DNA from 4 places in the Enterococcus spodopteracolus genome. Region 1 is predicted to be linked to each of the others. Evidence: predicted binding sites of a transcription regulator. Region 1 holds the regulator's gene; each other region holds the start of a gene.
What was found. The regulator LexA, encoded in region 1, represses DNA repair genes until DNA is damaged. The targets are predictions, from matches to a motif close to CNAACANNTGTTNG.
Positions count from the first base shown of each region.

Region 1 (5,875 bases):
ACGGATCGTATTCACACCAAGCTGATCAATTTTATCAAACAATGTAACCCCTCCTGTAATTTAGGTTTTTTTTACCTATATTTCTACTTCTAATTTTATAGTATCTCCTCTAAAAAAGCAACGACTTTTAGTTTTTTTTACTAAAACTTGCTATTTCGGTCGTGGAGGCCTTTTTTCTTCTGGATTTCTTTCAATTTATCTGGTGTGACATCATTTCCATCGGGATCAACCACTTTCATCCCTTCAATATGATGTCTCATGCCAGAACGAAAGGCTGTCAGATATGCTTCTCGTAATTCCTTTTGCTCTTTGACTTCAGCTGGTGTCAATCCTTCTGCTTTTTTCTTTTTAGCTAACTGATTGATACGTTCGATTTTTTCAGGCGATAACACAACTATTCCTCCTCGCTTTTGCTTCTCCTACATCTTATATAAAAAATGAAAAAAAAACAACTACATCAATAGTCTTTAATGCGAACATTTGTTTGAAATCAAGTGTTTTCTATGGTACTATTTAGTTATCAAGTGAAAGAAGGTGTACCTTGTGGCCCGACAAACTGAAACAAGACAAATCGAAGTCTTAAGATATATTCACGAACAAGTGACCCAAAAAGGCTATCCACCGACTGTCCGTGAGATCGGAGAAGCTGTTCAGCTTTCTTCAACATCGACAGTCCATGGTCATCTTGCCCGATTAGAGAAAAAAGGCTTTATTCAAAGAGACCCTACGAAACCACGTGCAATCGAATTGACGCAACAAGGATTATCAAAAATTGGGATTCGCCCAACGACGATCCCTGTTCTCGGCGTTGTTACTGCCGGAGAGCCGATACTAGCTGTCGAAGAAGCTTCTGACTTCTTTCCAGTCCCACCAAACCTTTCCTCAGAAGAAGGCAGTCTGTTCATGTTGACGATCCGAGGAGAAAGTATGATCAATGCTGGGATATTGGATGGCGATAATGTCATTGTCCGCAAACAAGAAACTGCACAAAATGGTGATATCGTGATTGCGATGACTGCAGAAGACGAAGCAACTTGCAAACGGTTCTATAAAGAAAGAGATCATTTCCGTTTGCAACCCGAGAATGATTTACTGGAACCGATCATTTTAGATGAGGTGTCGATCTTAGGTCGTGTCGTTGGTCTGTACCGTAGTCATATTTATTGATAAGAAAAGAAAATTCAGTTATTTATCTACGAGCTTGAGATCACGATCTCAAGCTCGTCTTTTCCTCTTTTTAGTAGATATCTTTGTTCTTTTTGAACTTCCCTCTTTACAAACCGAACAAAAGTTCGTATACTAACGGTACGAACTTTTGTTCGCATTCTATAAAGAGGTGAAAATCATGAAATCAATGAGACGTTTTGGTTTAGTATTGATCGTTTTGTTTTTAGGTATTATTATTGGTAATTTTGGTCTACGTACAGCATTGTTGGTTTTTGTTCCTTTGTTTACATTGTGGTTTATGTTGTGGGATGAAAAAAAATACCGTCAATCACAACGTCGTCAATCCCATGAAGACTCCTTCTATCACGAAACCTATTACAGCTCCAGGCACTCGTAAAAGTAAATAAGATCGCTTCTATGAAAATTCCGTCCAAGCAAACGATGATCGCTCGTTTGCTTTTTTTAACGACAAACTGACTACCTACTCCTTGCACTCAATTGTTCCATCAATAAATTGAGGCTACTCATCCAACGAAAATCCCCTTCCGCAAACGATTCATCCGTTTGTGGAAGGGGGGTTTCTGTTCAATATTTTATTTGATTAATACTCCATCAAGGTAATCATGTCGTAGCCTTCGATTTTGTCACGACCATGCAAGTCCATCAACTCGATCAAAAAGGCACAACCCACAACAACTCCGCCAAGTTCTTCGATCAATTCGATCGTTGCTTTGATTGTTCCACCTGTTGCTAATAAATCATCACAGATCAAGACTCTTTGTCCTGGTTGAATTGCATCTTTGTGCAGCGTCAAGGTATCTGTACCGTATTCAAGTCCGTAAGTGACTTCGATCGTTTCACGAGGTAATTTTCCTTTTTTACGAACAGGAGCAAAGCCCACGCCTAATTCGTAAGCCACTGGACAACCTACGATAAATCCACGTGCTTCTGGTCCAACGACCATATCGATACGTTTTTCTTTCGCATAATCAACGATTTGCTTCGTTGCTTCACGATAAGCGTCTCCATCAGCCATCAATGGCGAGATATCTCTAAATATAATTCCTTTTGACGGATAGTCAGGAATACTGGCAATATAATTTTTTAAATCCACTTATTGTTTCCTCCTAGGTTGTTAACCATTTTTTTATTGTGGGAATGTCACTTAATAGTAAGAATTCCTCTGACTTGATTTTTTTTAATCGCTCCTGATAGCGGTCACTTGCAGTCAATGGATGACTCGCCGGATCTGCGACTTTCTCCAAAACACCATTGTTTATTGTAACAAACTTCAACTCAAAAAACACCTGTATCATAAAAATTAATAATTTTTGTGGAATTTTTAAATAATTGGCCATTGCACCTAATTTATGTCGGATATCGATCCGTTCTTGCGCATGGATCAGTTTGAAGAGTCGAGCATATTGTTCTCTTGTTCCTACACCGTTCAAGTATGCTTCATCAACAGAAATACCTAAAAAGTAAACTCGGCTAAAGGAGCCAAATGATAAGATCTCTTTCAAGTCGGTCAAATCCGTTGGACAATCGATCACGACTAATGCGTTTGGTTCATTTTCCTGAATCCATGATTGAATCATTTCTTTATCTGTCCAACGAATGATGTGTTTTTGTATCGACTCATTTAGTTCTTTGATCGATGCTTCATCAAACGCTAAATAGAACGGACTTTCGATGTCATTTGCTAGTGTTCGGTAACGTTTCGCTCGCCAATCAAATACTTGCAATCCTTCTACTTCAAAGTCAGAAATCATCAGCTGCGGTTTTTTGCGCCCATTCCATTCATTGATCGATAATTGTCCTACAATATCAAGTGAATCGTCTACAAATTCGTTTTCTTGAGGGCCAAAACCAAACGCGACAGCATCTAATTGACTATCTTCATCTATTAAAGAGAGCTTCAAGTGCTGTTGGTTCGAGCCGATTCGTTTCACATTTTGGACAGCAACCTGTTTGAATAAAAAGTTAGGTACAGGATTATCTGTTCCGAATGGTGCCAGTAATTTCAATGTGGCGATTTGTTCGACCGTTACATCTTTTGGGGAGACGATTTCATCGATCGCCAACACAGGACCTTTGGACAAGTCGATTTGCTTTTCTTCTATATAAGCATTCATCCGGTCTTGTAACTGAGGGATATTTTCCGTTGGCATTGTTAATCCGACTGCTGCATGATGGCCGCCAAAAAATGTAAACAATTCACGCATCTCATTCAGCATATCGAAAAGATTCAACGCTTCGATACTTCGACCTGATCCTTTTGCAACAGACTGGTCTTTGATATCTAGAACGATTGTTGGTTTTCCTGTTTTGTTCATGATTTTTCCTGCGACGATCCCTAGTACACCTTCATGCCAACCAGGATGTGCTAATAAATGGATCTGGTTCTCTTCATTGATCATCGCCAATGCTTCTGAGGTGATTTGCTCAACGATCGCTTTACGTTCTTCATTGACCGTTTGTAGCTGCTCAGCTAACGTCTGAGCTTGACTTTCATCGAATGTGGCTAGTAATTCAACCGCTGGATTAGGGTCTCCCATCCGGCCGATGGCATTCAAGCGCGGCGCAATCGAAAAACCGATCATCGTTTCATCCGCTTCATTCGCACGTACACTACTTTTCGCAAACAGCGCCTGTAAGCCTACTCGCTCGGTATGACGAATTGCCTCTAAGCCTAACGCCACTAGCGTCCGATTCTCATCGGTCATAGAGACAAGGTCAGCGATTGTGCCAATTGCGACTAAATCTAAAAATTCTGCTGGTGGTTCTTCCAACAAAGCGGTCGCTACTTTAAATGCGACACCGACACCTGCTAATTCTCCAAAAGGATAATTGCCTCGTGGATGGCGGGGATGGATGATTGCATAAGCCGCCGGTAATTCACTAGGCAACTCATGATGATCTGTCACGATCACATCTACTCCCTGCTGTTGTGCATAAACAATTGCTTCATGCCCAGCTACACCATTATCGACAGTCACGATCAATTGGGTACCTGCGGCTATTTTTTCTTGATAAACGGTTAGATTAGGTCCATACCCATGTTCAAATCGATTAGGTAAAAAGACTTCCACTTGGGCACCTAGCAACTCTAACGTTTCTTTCATGACGGTCGCACTGGTGATACCATCTGCATCATAATCTCCATAAACTAAGATCTGCTCGCCGCTGATCACCGCTTCTTGGATTCGGCTGATTGCCTTGTCCATGTCAAACATCAAATAAGGATCATAGAGTTTTTGTTCTTTTGGATGTAAAAACTGATGGATACTTTCTTCCTCTCGGTATCCTCTTTGCCACAGTAATTGACCGATCAAAGGAGACAATTGCTGCTGTTTGATTATTTGGATAAAAGATTCAGAAGGTGTTGTTTCATTGACCTTCCAATCAAAATTCGCTCGTCTCACATGCTCACCCCTAACTTAGTCATTATAGCAAACGTCTTCTCTAAAAAAAAGAATTTCAGAAGAATAGATTTTGACATATCCAACTAAAAGAAACCAAAGTAGACATAACAGATTCGTTTGCCCACTTTGGTTGCCTGCTAGAAATTGGATAAAAAATCCTCTAATAATTCCTAAGATAGTGATTTCTATCACTTTCTTTTATTTGCTTTTTAGAAAATCAACAGTGATCTTTGATTAATCAAAGTAATTAACACTTTGCTTTGGTGTTTGAGAAGGTGATTCAGAAGGTGTTTGCATTTGTTCGATCTGTATTTGCTTTGCTTGTAATTCTGCTTGATAGGCCGCTTCAAGTTCCGCACGTTCATTTCGAAATTGTCTTTGTTGTTCTTCTGTCGCCTCTTCGATTTTCTTTTGGATATCTGCTTGGTTCTCTGCTAATTCTTTTGTTAATTGTTTTAATTGTTTTTTCTGTTGCCATAATGTTGTAAAGGCTGTTAAAAATACAATCAATGCACCAATCAATGCTGAACCAATGATCACTAGAATCAATGGCGCATTAAAAGAAGCAAATCCAAAGCTTACAGGAACATTTTGATTGTTCAATACAGCGAACACGACAATAACAAGTACAAGTAAAAAACCAACGATCACACTACCTTGCTTTTTCATTTACTTCACCTACTTTTTATTAAAAATTCCACCTGCAAAATAATCCCCAATGGTTGGGAAAAGTGCATAAAATTTAGACGCGATTTCTAACAACACCGGCTGATTGATCTCACGTTTAGGATGTTTCATCGCTCGCACGATCGTTTGTGCTAATTTAGTTGAATCCAAAACTAAGTGACCGACTTTTTCCAAATAACTACCACTTGGATCAGCCTTATCAAAAAATTCCGTTTCGATTGGTCCGGGATTTACCGTTGTGACCGCGACTCCTAGAGGCTTCAACTCTAAACGTAACGCATTTGAAAAGCCCAAAACAGCAAATTTAGTAGCGGAATAGATCGTAGATTTAGCTGTCGCCATTTTTCCTGCCATAGATGCCACATTGATGATATGTCCCTGACGTCTTTCTGCCATATCGATCGCAAATTTTTGTGTCAATACCATCATCCCTAAGACATTGACTTCGAACATATCGTAGGCTTTTCCTAAGTCAAAGGATAAGAAATCCTCAAAGATGCCAAATCCAGCATTATTGACTAAAATATCGACACGACCGACCTCAGTCATCACCTTGTCGTACAATTCATCTACGCTGTCAGGATTACTAACATCTA
Region 1 covers NZ_JARJHD010000005.1:85-5,959, forward strand. The annotation lists partial or broken gene P3R27_RS07955 (thiamine pyrophosphate-binding protein) at 1-42, opposite strand, end outside; gene P3R27_RS07960 (DUF896 family protein) at 141-392, opposite strand; gene lexA (transcriptional repressor LexA) at 544-1,167, shown strand; gene P3R27_RS07970 (hypothetical protein) at 1,346-1,564, shown strand; gene P3R27_RS07975 (adenine phosphoribosyltransferase) at 1,769-2,281, opposite strand; gene recJ (single-stranded-DNA-specific exonuclease RecJ) at 2,295-4,592, opposite strand; gene P3R27_RS07985 (LapA family protein) at 4,827-5,261, opposite strand; gene P3R27_RS07990 (SDR family NAD(P)-dependent oxidoreductase) at 5,271-5,875, opposite strand, start outside.

Region 2 (5,875 bases), on a different contig from region 1:
TCGACGACACCACCTAAGGTATCACCTGCTTTTTTTGTCTCATCGATCAATGTTTTGACTTGTTCTTCAATCTCAAAATCGACCATGTTGACTTCGGAGATCGTTGTTTTTTCCTTGATCACCGCCACAGGTAGCACTTCAGGAATCGTTGCTTTGACCCCTCCAAGAACTGCTACATGACTGGCAATTTCAATATCTAGTGCTGCTAGGATCTGTTTTGCTAAAGAGCCGATTGCCACACGCATGGTCGTTTCTCTAGCTGAAGACCGTTCTAACACATTCCTAAGATCTTGATGTTGGTATTTCATTCCACCAACTAGATCCGCATGTCCTGGACGAGGTTTTTCTACTCGACGACGTGTGACATGTTTTTCTTCGATTGGCTCGACTGACATCACCGTCTGCCAATTCTTCCAGTCTTTATTCTCCACGATCATTGTGATTGGCGAACCAAGCGTTTTACCATGTCGAATACCTGAGGTGATTTGGACACGATCTTTCTCAATCTTCATTCTGCCACCACGACCGTACCCCCCTTGTCGCCTCGCAAGATCTTCATTGATTTTTTCAAGTGAAACTTCTAAACCTGCTGGGATACCTTCAATAATGGCAGTTAACTGTGGACCATGAGATTCTCCTGCTGTTAAAAAACGCATTTAGTTGCCCTCCTCTAAATAATCTTTCACGGATTCAAGCGGGATTTCTTGGATTCTTGCTTGTCCGATCGTATCTAATAAAATGATTTTCAATGTCTTTCCACGTGCCTTTTTATCATGGGTGATCGCATCATAAAGGGATTGCTCCTCCCACGGTTGGTACTTGATCGGTAACTGATACTTTTCGATCATTTGGATCAATTGCGCAGTGATACCCACTGGTGATTGTCCCAGCTTTTCGGCTTGTTTGGTGATTTGCACCATACCGATCGCTACGGCCTCGCCATGACTGATCTGACCGTAACCAGCAGTATTTTCGATGGCATGTCCGATCGTATGGCCAAAGTTCAGTAACAAACGATTCCCGTTATCGAATTGATCTTCTTCAACAACTTGTTTCTTCACACGCAACGCCTTTTCAATGATTTTTTCACTATTAGCCAGTAAGTCAGCAACTCCTGTTAAGCTTGCCAAATCTTGCCATAGCGTTTCATCACTGATTGCCCCACACTTGATGATCTCAGCGATCCCTTCTTGGATTCTACGCTCTGATAACGTCATTAACGTCTCTGGATCGATCAATACCCCGTCTGGTTGTGCAAATGTCCCAATCATATTTTTCGCCATGGGTGCATTGATTGCTGTCTTTCCGCCAATGCTTGAATCGACCTGTGCCAGTAGGGAAGTCGGAATCTGGACAAATGAAATCCCTCGCATATAGGTGGAAGCAACGAAGCTGGCTAAATCGCCAATCACTCCCCCTCCAAGTGCGATCACCGCATCACTACGCGTAAATTGTTCTTCTGCTAAAAACGCATAGAGGTTAGCTGCCATGTCGAGTGATTTGCTACTCTCCCCAGCTGGAACAACATAATGGACGACTTCGTAGCTTGCCCGCAACTGTTGACAAATTTTTTCGCCGTATATCGGAAAAACATTCGTATCACTGATAATCGCGATTTTTTTATTTTTCCAGATTCCTTCAATCCACTCAGACACATGATCGAGAGCATTTCGTTCAATGATGATCTCATAGCTTTTTTCTGGTAAGACAACTTCTAACATGACGCTCCTCTTTTCTATAAGGCTTTGATTTTATTCATTGCTTCAACTAAAATCTCGACTTCTTCCATCATTCGTAGGTAGTTCTTTTCATTCAATGATTGCTGTCCATCTGACCATGCGTGGATTGGATCAGGGTGGATCTCTACGATCATCCCATCTGCGCCACTAGCAACACCGGCTCTTGCCATTGGTGATACGAGATCCCAAACCCCTGTACCATGACTTGGATCAACGATGATCGGGAAATGACTTAATTTTTTAATGATCGGTACAGCACTTAGATCGAAGGTATTGCGTGTCGCTGTTTCGTAAGTACGAATACCACGTTCGATAAAGATGATGTTTGGATTGTTTTGTACCGCAATGTATTCCGCCGCGTTTAACCATTCTTCGATCGTTCCTGAAATCCCGCGTTTCAAGCCAATTGGTTTTCCTGTTTTCCCAACAGCTTCTAATAGACGAAAGTTTTGCATATTTCTGGCGCCGATCTGAATGATATCTGTGTATTCGCAAACGACATCGATATGGGCTTCATCCATGACTTCGGTAATGACTTTTAAGCCGTAATGATCCGCTGCTTTACGCATCATTTTCAGTCCTTCTTCTCCTAATCCTTGGAAAGCGTATGGTGATGTTCTAGGTTTGTAGGCTCCTCCACGTAGGACCGTTGCTCCACCAGCTTTTGCCATACGAGCAGTTTCCATGATTTGTTCTTCGCCTTCTACTGAACAAGGACCAGCCATCGTCACAAAACTACCATCACCGATTTTCAGGCCATCCACATCAACGACTGTATCTTGCGGATGAAATTCTCGAGAAGTCAGTTTGTACGTATTAGAGATTTTTACTGCACGCTCCACCGTGTCGTATCTTTCAAATGGTACACCTTGGATAATTTTTGGATCACCGATCAATCCTAAAACAAGACGATCTTTGCCGTAGTTGATCTGGACATCCAAGCCCTCTTCCTTGATACGTGAAAGTACTGGTTCTAGTTGGTTTACTTCAATTCCTGGTTTAATAATCAAAATCATAAGATAACATCCTTTTTTATTTTTATTTTTTTATCTCTGTTTGAACACTTGATCGACAATGGGAAATCGTTCGTTGTTTACTTAAAATAACTCGTTGGAAAATGAACTACTGTGGTTCTCCTTTCGTTAGGTATAAAAAAAGCCCGCCGTAGACAAATCTACAGTGGGCCTTCACCAATTCTAACAAAAAAGCCACTATAGATTTTCATCTATGTGGCGGACAAGTCATCTCAAACATCCTTAGCCATCATAGATACAAACGTTGTGTTTGCACCCATGAATGTCATGAATACAAACCTATCTAAAATAGCTAAAGTAATACGTATTCAGTTGTGAATTCAATGTGATTTTCATAAGAAATCGCTCCAAACTGATTTAAGATTGGTTTAAGTATAGATTTCTTTCTGAAATAAGTCAACTACTTTTTCAAATCTTTTTCTTTTTATGCTAATGATCCTTTAGAAGAGCGATGTTTTTTTTAAAGTTCCTATTGATTTTTTCGTTGACAAAAAATACGAACATGTGTTCTAATCATGTAGAAGAGGTGACTGTTATGTTTAAAAATCAAAATCCTGTATTTGACTATCATAAAGAACCTTCTAGAGATATTTTATGTATTGATTGTAAGTCATTTTATGCTTCTGTTGAATGTGTCTCACTTAGATTAGACCCTTTAACAACCAAACTAGTTGTTATGTCGTACCCCGGAAATTCATGGGAAGAACGTGGTAGCGGGCTGATCCTTGCCTCTAGTCCAGCTGCAAAAAAAGCCTACGGGATCACGAATATCAGTCGTGCGCGTGATTTGCCCTTTCCTTATCCCAGTGATTTATATATTGCCCCACCACGAATGGCTTATTATATGGAGAAGAACAAAGAAATCAATGCGATTTATAAAACCTATGCAGACGAGAGTAATCATCATGTCTATTCGGTCGACGAAAGTTTTTTGGATATCACAAATAGTTTGAATTTGTTCGATGCTCCTGATGCGCGGACACTTGCAAAAAAGATTCGTCAAGACGTTTATGATCAGACAGGGATCTATGCCACGATCGGTATCGGTGATAATCCACTATTGGCAAAATTAGCTCTGGATAATGAAGCGAAGGATACCCGAGACATGATCGCCGAATGGCGTTATGAAGACGTCCCTGAAAAACTTTGGCGGATTCCTCAGCTGACAGATTTTTGGGGGATCGGTCGAAAAACAGCGATTCGTTTAAATAAAATGAACATCCATAGCATCTATGAGCTTGCACATGCGGATTACTATCGTTTAAAAAGTGCAATGGGGGTAATTGGTACACAACTTTATGCCCATGCCTGGGGAATCGATCGAAGCTTTCTTGGTGAAGTCTACACCCCTAAATCAAAAAGCATCGGAAATAGTCAAATCCTCAATAAGGACTATACCCGTCGAGAAGAGATTGAAATCGTGATCAAGGAAATGGCGGATCAAGTAGGCACACGCTTACGTCGAGAAGAAGCAAAAGCACAAGTAGTTAGTCTGTGGGTCGGTTTTTCTTTGGGCTACACAGATATTTCAGGAAAAACTGGGTTTCACCAACAGATGAAAATCGAACCGGCCAATGCCAGTCATGTCTTAGCAGAAGCACTATTGATGATTTTTGATCGACATTATCAACGGCAAGATATCCGAAGTATCGGCGTCAACTGTTCTCGCTTAGTTTATGCGACTGGCTTGCAATTGAATCTATTCGATGATCCTAACGAGCAAGTCAATGCGGCAAAGATTGACTTTGTCGTGGATAAGATTCGACAAAAGTATGGATTCAAAGCAATCGTCCATGCACATAGTTTACTGGAAGGTGGTCGAGCAATCGCCCGCAGTTCGCTTGTAGGCGGTCATGCTGGCGGAATGGCTGGTATTGAAGGTGAAGGACATGCGACGCACGAAAAAAGAATTTCTCGATTACAATGAATACCGCGATCGCCCCTTTGGCTTGAAGTGGGGAACCGCTTTTGCCATGGATGAGCTAGTTAAAGGGATCGAAGAAAATGCAGCAGCCGCCTTAAAAGACCTCCCTCCCCAATCGCAAATGACGAGAGAGGAAATCGACCAAGTACTATTACAGTCTTTTCTCTACCGACAAAAAGTGACCATCCAATTAAACACAAAAGATGAATTTGGTCGATATAGAGAAAATATCGAGGGTGTTTTCTTAGGCGAATGTGATGAAGAATATCTGACGATTGACCAGCACCAGATTCTCTGGGAGAACATTCGTCACGTTGGTTTGAAACAAGAAATAAAATGGTTTGAGTTTAGTACCAACAAGACATATGACGAACAAATTTCACGATCAATCGATTGGAACAAGCCAAAGCAACAAGCTGAACTGCAATTGATCAAAGATGAATTTTATCAATATTTTGAAGAGGAAAATGACTAAAAGGGAGGCGCTACCGATGACAATGATAAAGAATCATTTCGAAACTGTCATAATCACTGCCTATATTGCCAAACAAGAAATTACGATCCAAACAAAAAAGGGAGAAAACTATAGAGGAACGATTCAAAAAAAGATGACAGAAGATGGCTTTTATGTAAACGAGGGCTTTATTGCTTGGGATGAACTTGATTCGATCGATTTAGAAGAGGAATATTTTCATTTTTGGCAAGAAATCGTCAAGCAAGCGGTTGAATAATTCAGATAAGCATTGGATTTTTCGGCCATTATTGAATGCTATTTCTCTCAACCTAAAAAGCGTCAACCGGTAAACATGTACAAAAGATTCTACCGGTTGATGCTATTATTCTCAGCAAAGAACGATTCTATTTGTAAAGTTTGAAAGCTTTAATTCAAATAGTTTGGGTCAGCCAATAAAGATTGGATTTTATTTTTATCAATAACGAATTCTTGTGTCCCCATAGCACCAGGTGCTACCTCGTATTTATCAAAGAAGATAACCAGCTGGTGTTCTTTATTGATATAAAAACTAGGATCTTTTTTTAATAAAAATGAGCCATTATCCTCTAGAGCAAAATAAGTTGATTCTGGATCTTTTTCCATACGATTTTTCATCTGTTCTTCAATTTCCTTTGAAAGAGCAATGAGATAATCATCATTTTTAAATAATAAAGGCAAAGACACA
Region 2 covers NZ_JARJHD010000011.1:13,956-19,830, reverse strand. The annotation lists gene aroC (chorismate synthase) at 1-656, opposite strand, end outside; gene aroB (3-dehydroquinate synthase) at 657-1,721, opposite strand; gene aroF (3-deoxy-7-phosphoheptulonate synthase) at 1,736-2,755, opposite strand; gene P3R27_RS11355 (Y-family DNA polymerase) at 3,309-4,700, shown strand; gene P3R27_RS11350 (hypothetical protein) at 4,663-5,172, shown strand; gene P3R27_RS11345 (hypothetical protein) at 5,189-5,428, shown strand; gene rsiV (anti-sigma-V factor RsiV) at 5,578-5,875, opposite strand, start outside.
Region 2: the regulator LexA is predicted to act here: its motif matches at 3,271-3,284, upstream of P3R27_RS11355 (Y-family DNA polymerase).

Region 3 (5,875 bases), on a different contig from region 1:
ATCATGAGTCTTCGGAAGTATTCCATTTTGATAGTGAAGTCTTTATGGCAAGCGAAGATCGTTTGTTTGTGAAAATCGGTGAGAACACATTTAGCGAGGAAGGAATCACACTCGCTTTACGTAGCCCCTCATTGACGATTGAAGGAAAGATTTCTTATGGAGAGTTTACTCCGTTAAAAAGGAGCCGCTATGCCCCAAGTATCATGGGACCTTTCTCTTATTTATCTTTTATGGAATGCTATCATGGAATTTTAAGCATGAAGCATTCATTAAAAGGATCGATGAGTTGGAACGGTCAACTCATCGATTTTACGAATGGAATAGGATATTTAGAAAAGGACTGGGGAAGTTCATTTCCTGCAACCTATTTATGGGTCCAATGCAATCAGTTTACTAGTTCAGATGCGCGTTTCTTCTTTTCCGCAGCTGAGATCCCGTTTTTAGGGTTCCGTTTTTTAGGAATCATTTCGGTTTTTCAAGTCGGCGAGGAAGAGTATCGCTTGTCCACCTATGATGGCGCCAAAATCTCGGAGATTTTTCGTGAAGAAAACCATCTGATCATTCGAATACAACAAAAAGATATTGAACTAGAAATGCAAGTGTTAGCAAAAGAAGGGCATGCGTTGATGGCACCACAACAAGGTCAAATGAGTCGGATCATCCGTGAAAAAGCGAGTACAGAGATGACCTTGATTGTCCGAAAAAACAAGCAAGAAATCTTTCATCAAAAGGGGAAGGCTGCTGGATTTGAAGAAGTGGGCAATCTACACGGGCACACATATTAAGGATCTTGACTATAAAAAAGAAATAGAGAGAGCAGTTATATCGCACCTTCAAAAATAAGCCTGAACCTCCAGAAATTAGAACAATTTTCGGAGGTTCAGGCTTATTTTTCGGAGCGATGCGACTTTAACACATTCGACTTATTCGACAATTGATTTATATTCACTGTAACCAGCAGCATCCATTTCTTCATAAGGGATAAACTTCAAGGCAGCAGAGTTGATGCAATAGCGTAAGCCACCTTTATCTGCGGGTCCATCATTAAAAACATGTCCAAGATGGGAGTCGGCTTCATTACTTCTTACTTCGACTCGGTGCATCCCATGAGAAAAATCCGCTTTTTCTTTGATGTCTTTTCTGCTGATGGGTTGGCTAAAAGCTGGCCAGCCACAGCCGGCATCATATTTCTCTGCAGAACTGAAAAGCGGTTCGCCACTGACAATATCGACATAGATCCCTTTTTCATAAAAGTCATCATACTCGCCGGTAAAAGGACGTTCCGTTGCATTTTCTTGTGTAACAGCGTAAGAAATTGGTGATAACGTTTCTTTTAAATTCTCTTCGTTTGTTTCGGTTGGTTTACTCATTGATAATGCCCCCTTTGTTTCCTAATCATACTGGCATATGAAATAGAAGCAAACAATCTGCTTTTGGGAGGGGGATAGCCAAGCGATTTAGCAGAATTTTAAAGAATAGGACTTACTTGCTGCCTAATTACGTCGAGCTACTTGGCTTTCTCACAACCTGATAAACAGTGTTCGAAAAGCTGACCTTCAACATTAAGCTAAAAAATTTGAAAATATGAGAAGCTATTTCAAATTTCCTATTCTTACTGTTCAGGTCAGGACGCTTTTCTTACAACCTAGATAAACGGTGTTCAAGAAGCAACACTTCGGTCACAAGCCAAAAAAATCAAAAATGAAACAGCCATTTTTGATTTTTTTGGCTTCTGCCTTAGTGTTAACCGCTTCCTTCACAACCTTCTTCTCCTTGCAAATTCTACGAAGCGGAATTTGTCGAGGCGGTGGATTGATTCAGTGTATTCGAAGCATTCGGTATTCTCTAAATAGACGAGTCCACGAACAATTACGACATAAGGATCGTCATGGAGGTCCATTGCTTCTGAAATACTATCGTCGATCGGTTCGACGGTGATTTCTTTTTGGGCATAGGCAATCGAGAGATCTAATTCATTCTCAAAATATTCATAAATCGAGTTACTTGCTTGCTCGCTAGTCAAAGTAGGAATGGTTTCTTTTAACAAATAGTCTCGATCTAAAATGACGACTTCGCCATTGATTTTCCTTTGGCGGACTAAATGCCAGACAGGTGTATCGATCGGCCAACCAGTAACTTTATGCAATTCTTTATCGACTACTGTTTCTTCAAGTGTTTGCACGATCGTTTCACTGGGGATATGTTGGTTTTCTTGAAGTTCTTTATAGCTTGTCAATCCAGCAATGGGAAAATCAAAGCGGTTACGGTCTAAAACGATTGAGCCTTTTCCTTGTTTCTTTTGGATATATCCTTCTGTTGTCAATAGATTGAGTGCTTTACGAATTGTTTCCCGTGAAACACCATAAATTTTGATCAATTGATTTTCACTGGGTAGTAAAGTATGAGGAGGATATTCTTTGTCTAAGATTTTCTTTTCTAAGTCTAAAAAAATTTCATTGAATTTGTTCATCGGTCCTCTCCTTTGGGCAATCGTTCGTTCTTCGCTTATAAACTATACTATAGCTATATGGAGATTTCAAACTGGAGTTGGATAGAAGGAAGATGTTTCTAGGGCAAGGATAATAACGATTACAAGTTATTTATGTTTTTAGCATAAAACGCTTGCAATTTATTGAGAAAAACATTATAGTGTGAGTACAAAGCAACTTGTATAAACAAGTAAAATGAAAGGGGTTTATGTTATGGGGAAATATCAAGCAGATGCCGAGAAGCTGTTAAAAGGAGTCGGCGGGAAAGAAAATATCGCTGCGGTTAGCCATTGTGCAACACGAATGCGCTTTGTTTTAAATGACCCTGCAAAAGCAAATGAAGCTGAGATCGAAGAGATTGACAGTGTAAAAGGAATGTTTACCAATGCCGGTCAATTCCAAGTGATTATCGGGAATGATGTCTCAACATTTTATAACGACTTTGTTGCGGTATCAGGAGTTGAAGGCGTTTCAAAAGAACAAAGTAAAGCTGCTGCGAAACAGAATCTTAATCCTTTGCAACGAGCAATTGCAGTTCTAGCTGAGATCTTCACACCATTGATTCCAGCAATCATTGTTGGGGGATTGATTTTAGGGTTCCGTAACGTGTTGGAAGGCATTCAGTTCGAGAGTTTAGGTGGAACGATTGCAGAAAGTTCAACATTCTGGAATGGTGTGAATTCATTCTTATGGCTACCTGGGGAAGCGATTTTCCATTTCCTACCTGTAGGGATCACTTGGAGTATTGCAAAGAAAATGGGAACGACACAGATTTTAGGAATTGTTTTAGGGATTACTTTGGTTTCACCGCAATTATTAAATGCCTATAGTGTCGCTTCAACTGCCGCTGCAGATATCCCATTTTGGGACTTTGGCTTTGCACAAGTACAAATGATTGGTTACCAAGCGCAAGTCATTCCAGCGATGCTTGCCGGATTCTTACTTGCTTATTTAGAGATTTTCTTCCGTAAGTATATCCCACAATCGATCTCAATGATTTTTGTCCCACTGTTTTCACTATTACCAACTGTTATCGCGGCTAATGTAGTCTTAGGTCCAGTCGGTTGGGCAATTGGTAACTGGATCTCATCAATCGTGAATACTGGATTGACTTCATCGATCAGTTGGTTATTCAGTGCGTTATTTGGTTTCTTGTATGCCCCACTGGTTATTACGGGATTACACCATATGACAAATGCAATCGATATGCAGTTGATTGCTGACTTTGGTTCAACCAATTTATGGCCAATGATCGCATTGTCAAATATTGCGCAAGGATCTGCCGTACTTGCAATCATCTTCTTGCATCGTGGCAATAAAAAAGAAGAACAAGTTTCTATCCCAGCGATGATTTCTTGTTATCTAGGGGTAACGGAACCCGCAATGTTTGGGATCAACTTGAAATATGTGTATCCATTTGTAGCTGCAATGATCGGTTCTGGTGTAGCAGGAATGTTTGCGAACTTGATGGATGTTCGAGCAAATGCGATTGGTGTTGGTGGTTTGCCAGGAATCTTAGCAATCCAAGCACAAACGTGGTTACCATTCACGATTGCAATGATCATCGCAATCATCGTACCCTTTGGTTTAACTGTAGTGTTTAGACGTAAAGGGATTTTGAACAAATTAGATCCAGTCAATCCAGAAGAAGTAAGTGTTTTACAAACTGCGGAAGGCGTATCTATTCCTACACAAAACTTTGAAACCGCAGGAACAACTGCTGTAGCCACTGCCAATGAAGAGTTATTCGCCGTTGCAGATGGACAAATCAAAGTAATTACAGATGTGAATGATCCAGTTTTCTCACAAAAAATGATGGGTGAAGGCTATGCGATCGTTCCTGACAATCAAAAAATCTATTCGCCAGTAAATGGTAAAGTAACTAGTGTATTTGAAACAAAACATGCAATCGGTATTCTAAGTGAAACCGGTATGGAAGTTCTTGTTCACATGGGACTTGATACTGTCGAATTAAAAGGTGCACCTTTCAATGTTCTTGTAAAAGAAGGCGATCAGGTCTCGCCAACTAAACAACTAGCAGAGATGGATCTCAGTGCTGTTGAACAAGCAGGTAAACAAACAGATGTCTTAGTTGTTCTAACGAATACGGACAAAGTGGCTGATTTCTCATTAAGTAAATCAGGTCAAGTACAACATGAAGAAATGATTGGTCAAGCATCTATCAATCGCTAATACACAGAGAAAATATGCTACGAGTTTGGGTCTTTATCAAAGACTTAAGCTCGTAGTTCTGTTTTTGGGAACACTTTTTTTAAATCGCAAAGTATGCTACAATGGATAGAAATATGGGAACGTATGTGTGCGAAAGAAAGAGGAAATTTCAATGTATGAATATCTAAGAGGCATCGTGACTTTTATCAGTCCGTATTATATCGTTGTAGAAACGCAAGGGGTGGGCTATCAAATTGCGTTAGGTAACCCTTATCGCTATAGTAGTAAGTTAGATAAAGAAGTAAAAATCTATGTTCATCAAGTTATTCGTGAAGATGCACATTTACTATACGGTTTTGATTCACTCGAAGAGAAACAATTGTTTTTACGATTAGTCAGTGTTTCAGGGATCGGACCGAAAAGTGCCTTAGCGATCATGGCGAGTGACGATCATTCCGGCTTGATCCAAGCGGTGGAAACTGGCGATGTGACTTACTTGACGAAGTTCCCAGGTGTAGGTAAAAAAACAGCACAACAAATGATCTTGGATCTAAAAGGCAAGTTTGGCGAGTTGAGTATCGATACGCCATTTTCTTTATTTGATGAAGCAACGGTGCAAGATGCAACTGCCTTGTCAGAGGCAATGGAAGCTTTAGTTGCTCTCGGCTACAGTGAGCGTGAAATCAAACGAGTAGAGAAACAACTCAAAGAAATCGACAATCAAACAACGGATGAGTATCTAAGGCAAGCATTGAAATTGATGATGAAAAAGTAAGGAGGATTCTTGATGACAGATGAATATCTTCTCTCACCAGAACCTGGTGAGAATGAATTGAGTTTAGAAAAATCTTTACGCCCTCAATTGCTTGCGCAATATATCGGTCAACATAAAGTCAAACAAGAATTGAGTATCTACATCGAAGCGGCACGTAATCGTGAAGAACCGCTAGACCACGTCTTGTTATACGGTCCTCCAGGTTTGGGGAAAACAACGATGGCTATGGTCATTGCAAATGAGATGCAAGTCAATATCCGTACGACAAGTGGACCAGCCATTGAGCGACCCGGAGATCTGGTGGCAATTTTGAATGAACTAGAAGCAGGGGATGTCTTGTTTATTGATGAGATCCATCGCTTACCTCGCGTGGCAGAAGAAATGCTTTATTCGGCGATGGAAGATTTTTATGTAGATATCATGGTAGGGCAAGGGCCGA
Region 3 covers NZ_JARJHD010000003.1:163,082-168,956, reverse strand. The annotation lists gene P3R27_RS05830 (tocopherol cyclase family protein) at 1-785, shown strand, start outside; gene msrB (peptide-methionine (R)-S-oxide reductase MsrB) at 924-1,370, opposite strand; gene treR (trehalose operon repressor) at 1,757-2,470, opposite strand; gene treP (PTS system trehalose-specific EIIBC component) at 2,703-4,682, shown strand; gene ruvA (Holliday junction branch migration protein RuvA) at 4,834-5,436, shown strand; gene ruvB (Holliday junction branch migration DNA helicase RuvB) at 5,449-5,875, shown strand, end outside.
Region 3: the regulator LexA is predicted to act here: its motif matches at 4,799-4,812, upstream of ruvA (Holliday junction branch migration protein RuvA).

Region 4 (5,875 bases), on a different contig from region 1:
TATTCTTTTCTATTGCTTTTTATTTTATTAGAAAGAAAGCATACGAAACAAAGTTAGAAGATGGAATGTTTTCTTATGCAATCCAACAAGGTATTCCGAAAGAGAAAATAAAAAAAACTAATATGAAATATTATCCAAAAGGTCAGCGTTACGAATATGAAATTTATATCAACAATCTTGATGACAATAAATATTTTATTTTTTCTTATGTTTTAAAAGAAAGTCCATTTAAAACATATTTATTTCAAGAAAAAATAGATACTGCTTCTATTGATTCTAGTGCATATATAGATGGTTCTGTCGTGGGACTAGAAGATAAAATGGCTAAACCTTTGCTTGATAAAATTCAATGATGATGACTAGATATAATTTAGGGCTATGTCGACTAGATGATTAAATAATATTTATAGGATGGTTATTATGAATGAAGAGGAAATGAAAGAGTATTACGAAAAAATAAAAAAAGAAGATGAAGTGGATCTAGATTGGTTAATTGCATTAAAAAGAATAAAATTAGATGATAAAAGAAATTTTTTAATTTAGTTCTTGTGATTTTTATTTCTGGATTTGTGTTAGTATTGCCTAACTTCCTTTTTGTAGATGTTCAATTCACTAGTATAATAGGCACAATTTACTATTTAGCTTGGTATATTTTTACAATATATTGTGCTGTTATTAGCTATCGTATATATAAAAAAATGTTGGTAAGGTTTTAGCAGAATTAGAGGTATTGGAGTATATTAAAAAACAACAGTTACCGAAGTGAATGTTATTCCTTAGTTAATAGAGAGGAATTTTAATAACGTTAAAAAAACGTGTTCATACGAGCATTCTAAGGTCAGGTTCACTCATTAAGATGTATCATTGGTCGAACGAAGCGTCATACCAGCTACGAATAGACATATTTTTAGGGAGGAACGAAGTAAATGAAAGAACAACAATTAGGCTATACTTTTTGGGGACGTCCATTATATGGATTAGAACGAAGAACGGCTGTATCGATTGACTGTGATTGTGGTGAATTGATTCAGCAAAATATTCAAACGAAACAATATCAATGTAAAAATTGTGGGAATTGTTACCAATTCATTGATCAAGACTTCCAATTGCTAAATGAAAAAAATAAGTAGGTTTATTATAGTCAGACAATTAGTCTGACTTTTTTGCTATTTTAGAATGTTCCCCTTTACAAAAGCGAACGTATGTTTGTATAATCGAATTGAAATGGGGGAGAAAAACATGCTTGATTACTCAAATGAGCCAGTCAATGATTACTTTTTGATCGATATAAAAAGTTTTTATGCGAGCGTTGAATGTGTCGAAAGAAATTTAGATCCATTAACAACGCCTTTAGTTGTGATGAGTCGAGCAGATAATACAGGGTCAGGGCTTACTTTAGCAGCGTCACCAACTGCCAAAAGTAAATATGGAATCACAAACGTTAGTAGACCTCGTGATCTACCTTATCCTTTACCTAAAGAATTACACATTGTACCACCAAGGATGAACTTATATATTAAAAAAAATATGGAAGTAAACAGTATTTTTCGGCAATACGTCGCAGATGAAGACTTATTGATTTATTCGATCGATGAGTCGATTCTAAAGGTAACAAAATCACTAAACTTATTTACGACACCTGATACAAGAAGTGAGAGACGAAAACAGCTCGCAAGAAAGATACAGCTACACGTTTACCGTCAAACTGGTTTAATTGCAACTGTCGGAATTGGTGATAATACACTTTTGGCTAAACTTGCCTTAGATAATGAAGCTAAGCATAATAAAGGATTTGTTGCGGAATGGACGTATCAAAATGTGCCAGAAAAAATTTGGACGATTAAAGAAATGACGGACTTTTGGGGTATCGGATCACGCATGAAAAAAAGATTGAACCATATGGGGATTCTGAGTATTAAAGATTTAGCCAATTGGGACCCATACGCGCTTAAGAGGCAACTAGGGGTTATTGGACTACAGCTCTATTTTCATGCGAATGGGATTGATCGGACAGATATCGCAGAACCGCCAGAACCAACCAAAGAGAAATCTTATGGGAATTCTCAGGTGCTACTGAAGGACTACACGAGGAAAGAAGAAGTTGAGATCGTGGTGAAGGAAATGGCAGAACAAGTGGTTACACGTATTCGGCAGCATAAGTGCAAGACTGGTTGTGTTCGCTTGTATATAGGTACGTCGATTCTGGAATCAAAGTCAGGGTTTTCGCACCAAATGAAAATCCCACTCACTGATAATACGAAAGAGCTTCAGTACTACTGCCTGTATCTATTCAACAAATATTATGAAGGACAAGAAGTAAGGCACGTTGGAATTACGTATAGTAAGCTCGTTTATACCGATTCGCTTCAGCTTGATTTGTTTAGTGATCCACAACAACAGATTAATGAAGAAAAACTAGATAAGATTATCGACAAGATCCGACAGAAATATGGATTTACGTCGATTGTACACGCTTCTTCTAAGTTAGAAGGCGCACGTAGTATTACTAGAAGTACATTGGTTGGTGGACATGCTGGCGGCAATGGAGGGCTTAATAATGATTGAATATAACGATCGAGGACGTTTGAAATGGGCAGGATTTTATCTTTCAGATCACACAGAAAAGATCGATGCCGACGTCGAGCAGCGTGTAAATCAAAACTTGGCCAAAGAACAAATGACGACTGAAGAGATTACGGAAGTGTTAAACGCTGCTGTCCTGAAAAGAAAAACTGTTTGTATCCAAAAGGAAGAACGAGACTCTGAAGGCTACTATCCGGATGATATTATTGGTGAAATCAGAGGACATGATGAATTAGGAATCTTTGTTGAAGAGCATAAAGTCCATTACGATGAAATTCGCCACATTGGAATTCAGAAGTTAGATAAATGGAGTCAGCTATAAATATCATTCAGCAGTACGAATGGTGCTATATTTGCTATGAAGAATTAATAGATGAAATCTGGGGATACGGGCAACAACTGATTAATGATGTTGGCGTTGATTGCTTCAGTTTCTATGTTGGTGCTAGTTCTGGTTATCATAGTTATCAGTATTATATATATCCTTATAAATTGCTGTTCCAATAGTCTTCTATATCTGATAGTAATATAATATTTAAAAAACACATGTTGAGCCGTTTTAGTAGGTTTAGCATGTGTTTTTTAAATATTTAAAGCTTCCAGATAATTTATTATCAATTTTCCACTAATTATTTGAAAATAGTGTCATAATCTAGCCTAGGGCTATTGCTATATCAACTTCATCAAATAACGTCCGCTTCTTTGTAATTGTAACTTTTAGTTTTTTTCATCTAAGAAATTGTGTCTTTAGGATCCAATTTATTTATAATACTACTTTTTCTTGGAATATCATTTTCAATCAGAATATCTATAGCTTGATAAATTGTGGAAGAGCTATAACTTTTTCCAACATAAAGATTAGTAGAAGAAGATATTGTATCTTCAAAATTTTCCTCAATTTTATCAATCTGACCAGATTCTTTTAATAGCTGGAAATATTCGTATAAGTCTTTTGAAGTACTAAAAAGGCATTCAATAAACCCATCAAATATTATTAAGCCATAAGGAAATAGATAATAATATATAGCGTTCTCAATCATTTTATCAAGAAAAGGATCTATTTTTTTTATTTCTATTTCTTGGATATATTCAGAATAGGCTTTGGTTATAGTTAATTTTTCGTCAATATCTTCAAAAGATATTTGCTCCCATTTGGGAATTTTGGTATCAAACCAATTATGTGTCTTAGCAATTTTTGAAAAAAATAATTTTGTTTGAATATCAATCTCAAAATGATCTGGATAATTATAATGTTGAATAGGCCATCCTTCAGTTTCATATTTTAGTATCATTTGATCTGCCAACTTTATGACAAATGATATTTCGTTAAAGCAATAATTACCCATATTTCCAGCAGTTCTAATGTCATTTGCTTTACGAACAGATACATACAAAATATGATAAATTTGTGATGGTGTATATGTTTCTGTCCACCGACCAATAGCATCGAGAAATTTTTCTATCTTCTTATCATCAGCTAATTCTTTATCAAAGTTAAGTCTTTTCATTTGGAAAACAAACAGTTTTAATAATTCTTCGGAGATACATTTTTTCCAAAGATTGATGTACTCTTTAATTGAGATATCGGTAAAAGTTTTCGGATATTTTAATTCTTCAAACAAACTATTTTCATTTTCAGATTTTTCATCTTCAACATTAATAGATAACCAGGTTTCTTGGAGTGAATAATCAAAACCATTATCAGATATGTTTGAAAAAATCTTCATCGGATTTTGGGTAGAAATCTTAAGTATTTTTTTTTCGCATAGATCTCTTACCATGGCTAACTTCACGCTAGTTTTTGAAGTAGCGTATTGATTAAATGGAGGTATCAGATATCCGAGTTCTGTTCCGGAAGCTTGAAGAATAGCTGCTAAATTAATTCGATCTAAGATGCTGATCTCTAGCAGATCAACCACAGTACCTTCATAAATACTAGATATCAGTTTTTTGAGCTTAGTATGTTCTTCTTTTTTCTTATTATTACAATTGTCACAATTGCACTTGCGATACTTTTTTAAAACAGAATATTCTATATGATTACACTTTTCACAAATAAAATCAGGTTTTGAAGACTTTAATGAAGACTTACTTGGAAGTTGAGTAACCATTTTACAATTATCATATGGACATTTTTCACTTACATAATAAGATGGAAGATAAGAAGCAAATCTAGATATGTTTTTTATTGATAGATTATATTTTTTGATCACTTGTTTTACGGACAATTCATCTGTGTAATAGGCATATAAAAGATCTTTCATATTTTCATCCGAAATGCCATAAAATGGATTTTGTTTGTCTTTAATTGAAACTAGAGTATAGTCTTTTATTTTTTCAATTAGCATGGAATAAGCCTCCTCAGAAAGAAAAAATTTTATAGTCTCCTAATACTGATACGACAGCTTTGAAATTCACTTAAAACATAATGTTAATTATATAATGTGATAATGTGGAATTAATAGGAAGTTTTAAAAGTATATCACGTATAATATTTTCAATTTAACTTCCGATTTTAGTATATATTTTGTTAATTTCTAAATCAATGTTTTGTAAAGAAGCAAGCATATAATCATTACCCCACTACATCACTGTAAGCTTTTTAAAGTAATATATTATATTACTATCAAATAAAGTACTGTTTTCTTTAAGAAATACGAACGTATATAAATTTGATAGATTCTCTTAAGTAAAAGATTTTACCAGGCAAAAAAATATTTATTTAGAAAAAAATTTATAACTTACTACCTTAATTTAAAAAGGGGAATATTTTTTTGAAACGTGTAAAAAAAGAGGTATAATGGACATTTAAAAATGTATTATATACTACTATTATTTCATGTATAAAAGGTACTACCATAACTATGAATTATGGTAGTACCTAATTAGTGTTTATAGTTCATACCCCAATTGTTACGTATAATCGTATTAGTTTCTGCCTCGATTTCATCAACTGTTCTAATTATAGTACCATCTATATCAGTTTCAGGAATAGTAGGCTTTTTCTTCCTAAACATTTCTACTTCTCGCATAACATTATTAAAAAGATCCTGTTTATCTTCTTGAGTTAAATGTTGTTTAATGTATTCATCAAGAGCTTTTCTCAGTAACTCGTCTCTAGTTAAATTAGTTTCATATTTTTCAACCATTACTCTGGAGGTTGCATTTAATATGGGAGACAGCTTCAGAGGCATTTGTGCAGAGAAAGAACGATCGAACTTTCTTATTGGAGCCCCTACCCCTTTTACTTTCTTTGGTGTGTCGGATGTTATTTTTGATTGAATAGATTTCT
Region 4 covers NZ_JARJHD010000014.1:26,318-32,192, reverse strand. The annotation lists gene P3R27_RS12215 (hypothetical protein) at 1-353, shown strand, start outside; gene P3R27_RS12210 (hypothetical protein) at 421-543, shown strand; gene P3R27_RS12205 (hypothetical protein) at 927-1,130, shown strand; gene P3R27_RS12200 (Y-family DNA polymerase) at 1,240-2,565, shown strand; gene P3R27_RS12195 (hypothetical protein) at 2,558-2,905, shown strand; gene P3R27_RS12185 (hypothetical protein) at 3,315-4,931, opposite strand; gene P3R27_RS12180 (hypothetical protein) at 5,469-5,875, opposite strand, start outside.
Region 4: the regulator LexA is predicted to act here: its motif matches at 1,196-1,209, upstream of P3R27_RS12200 (Y-family DNA polymerase).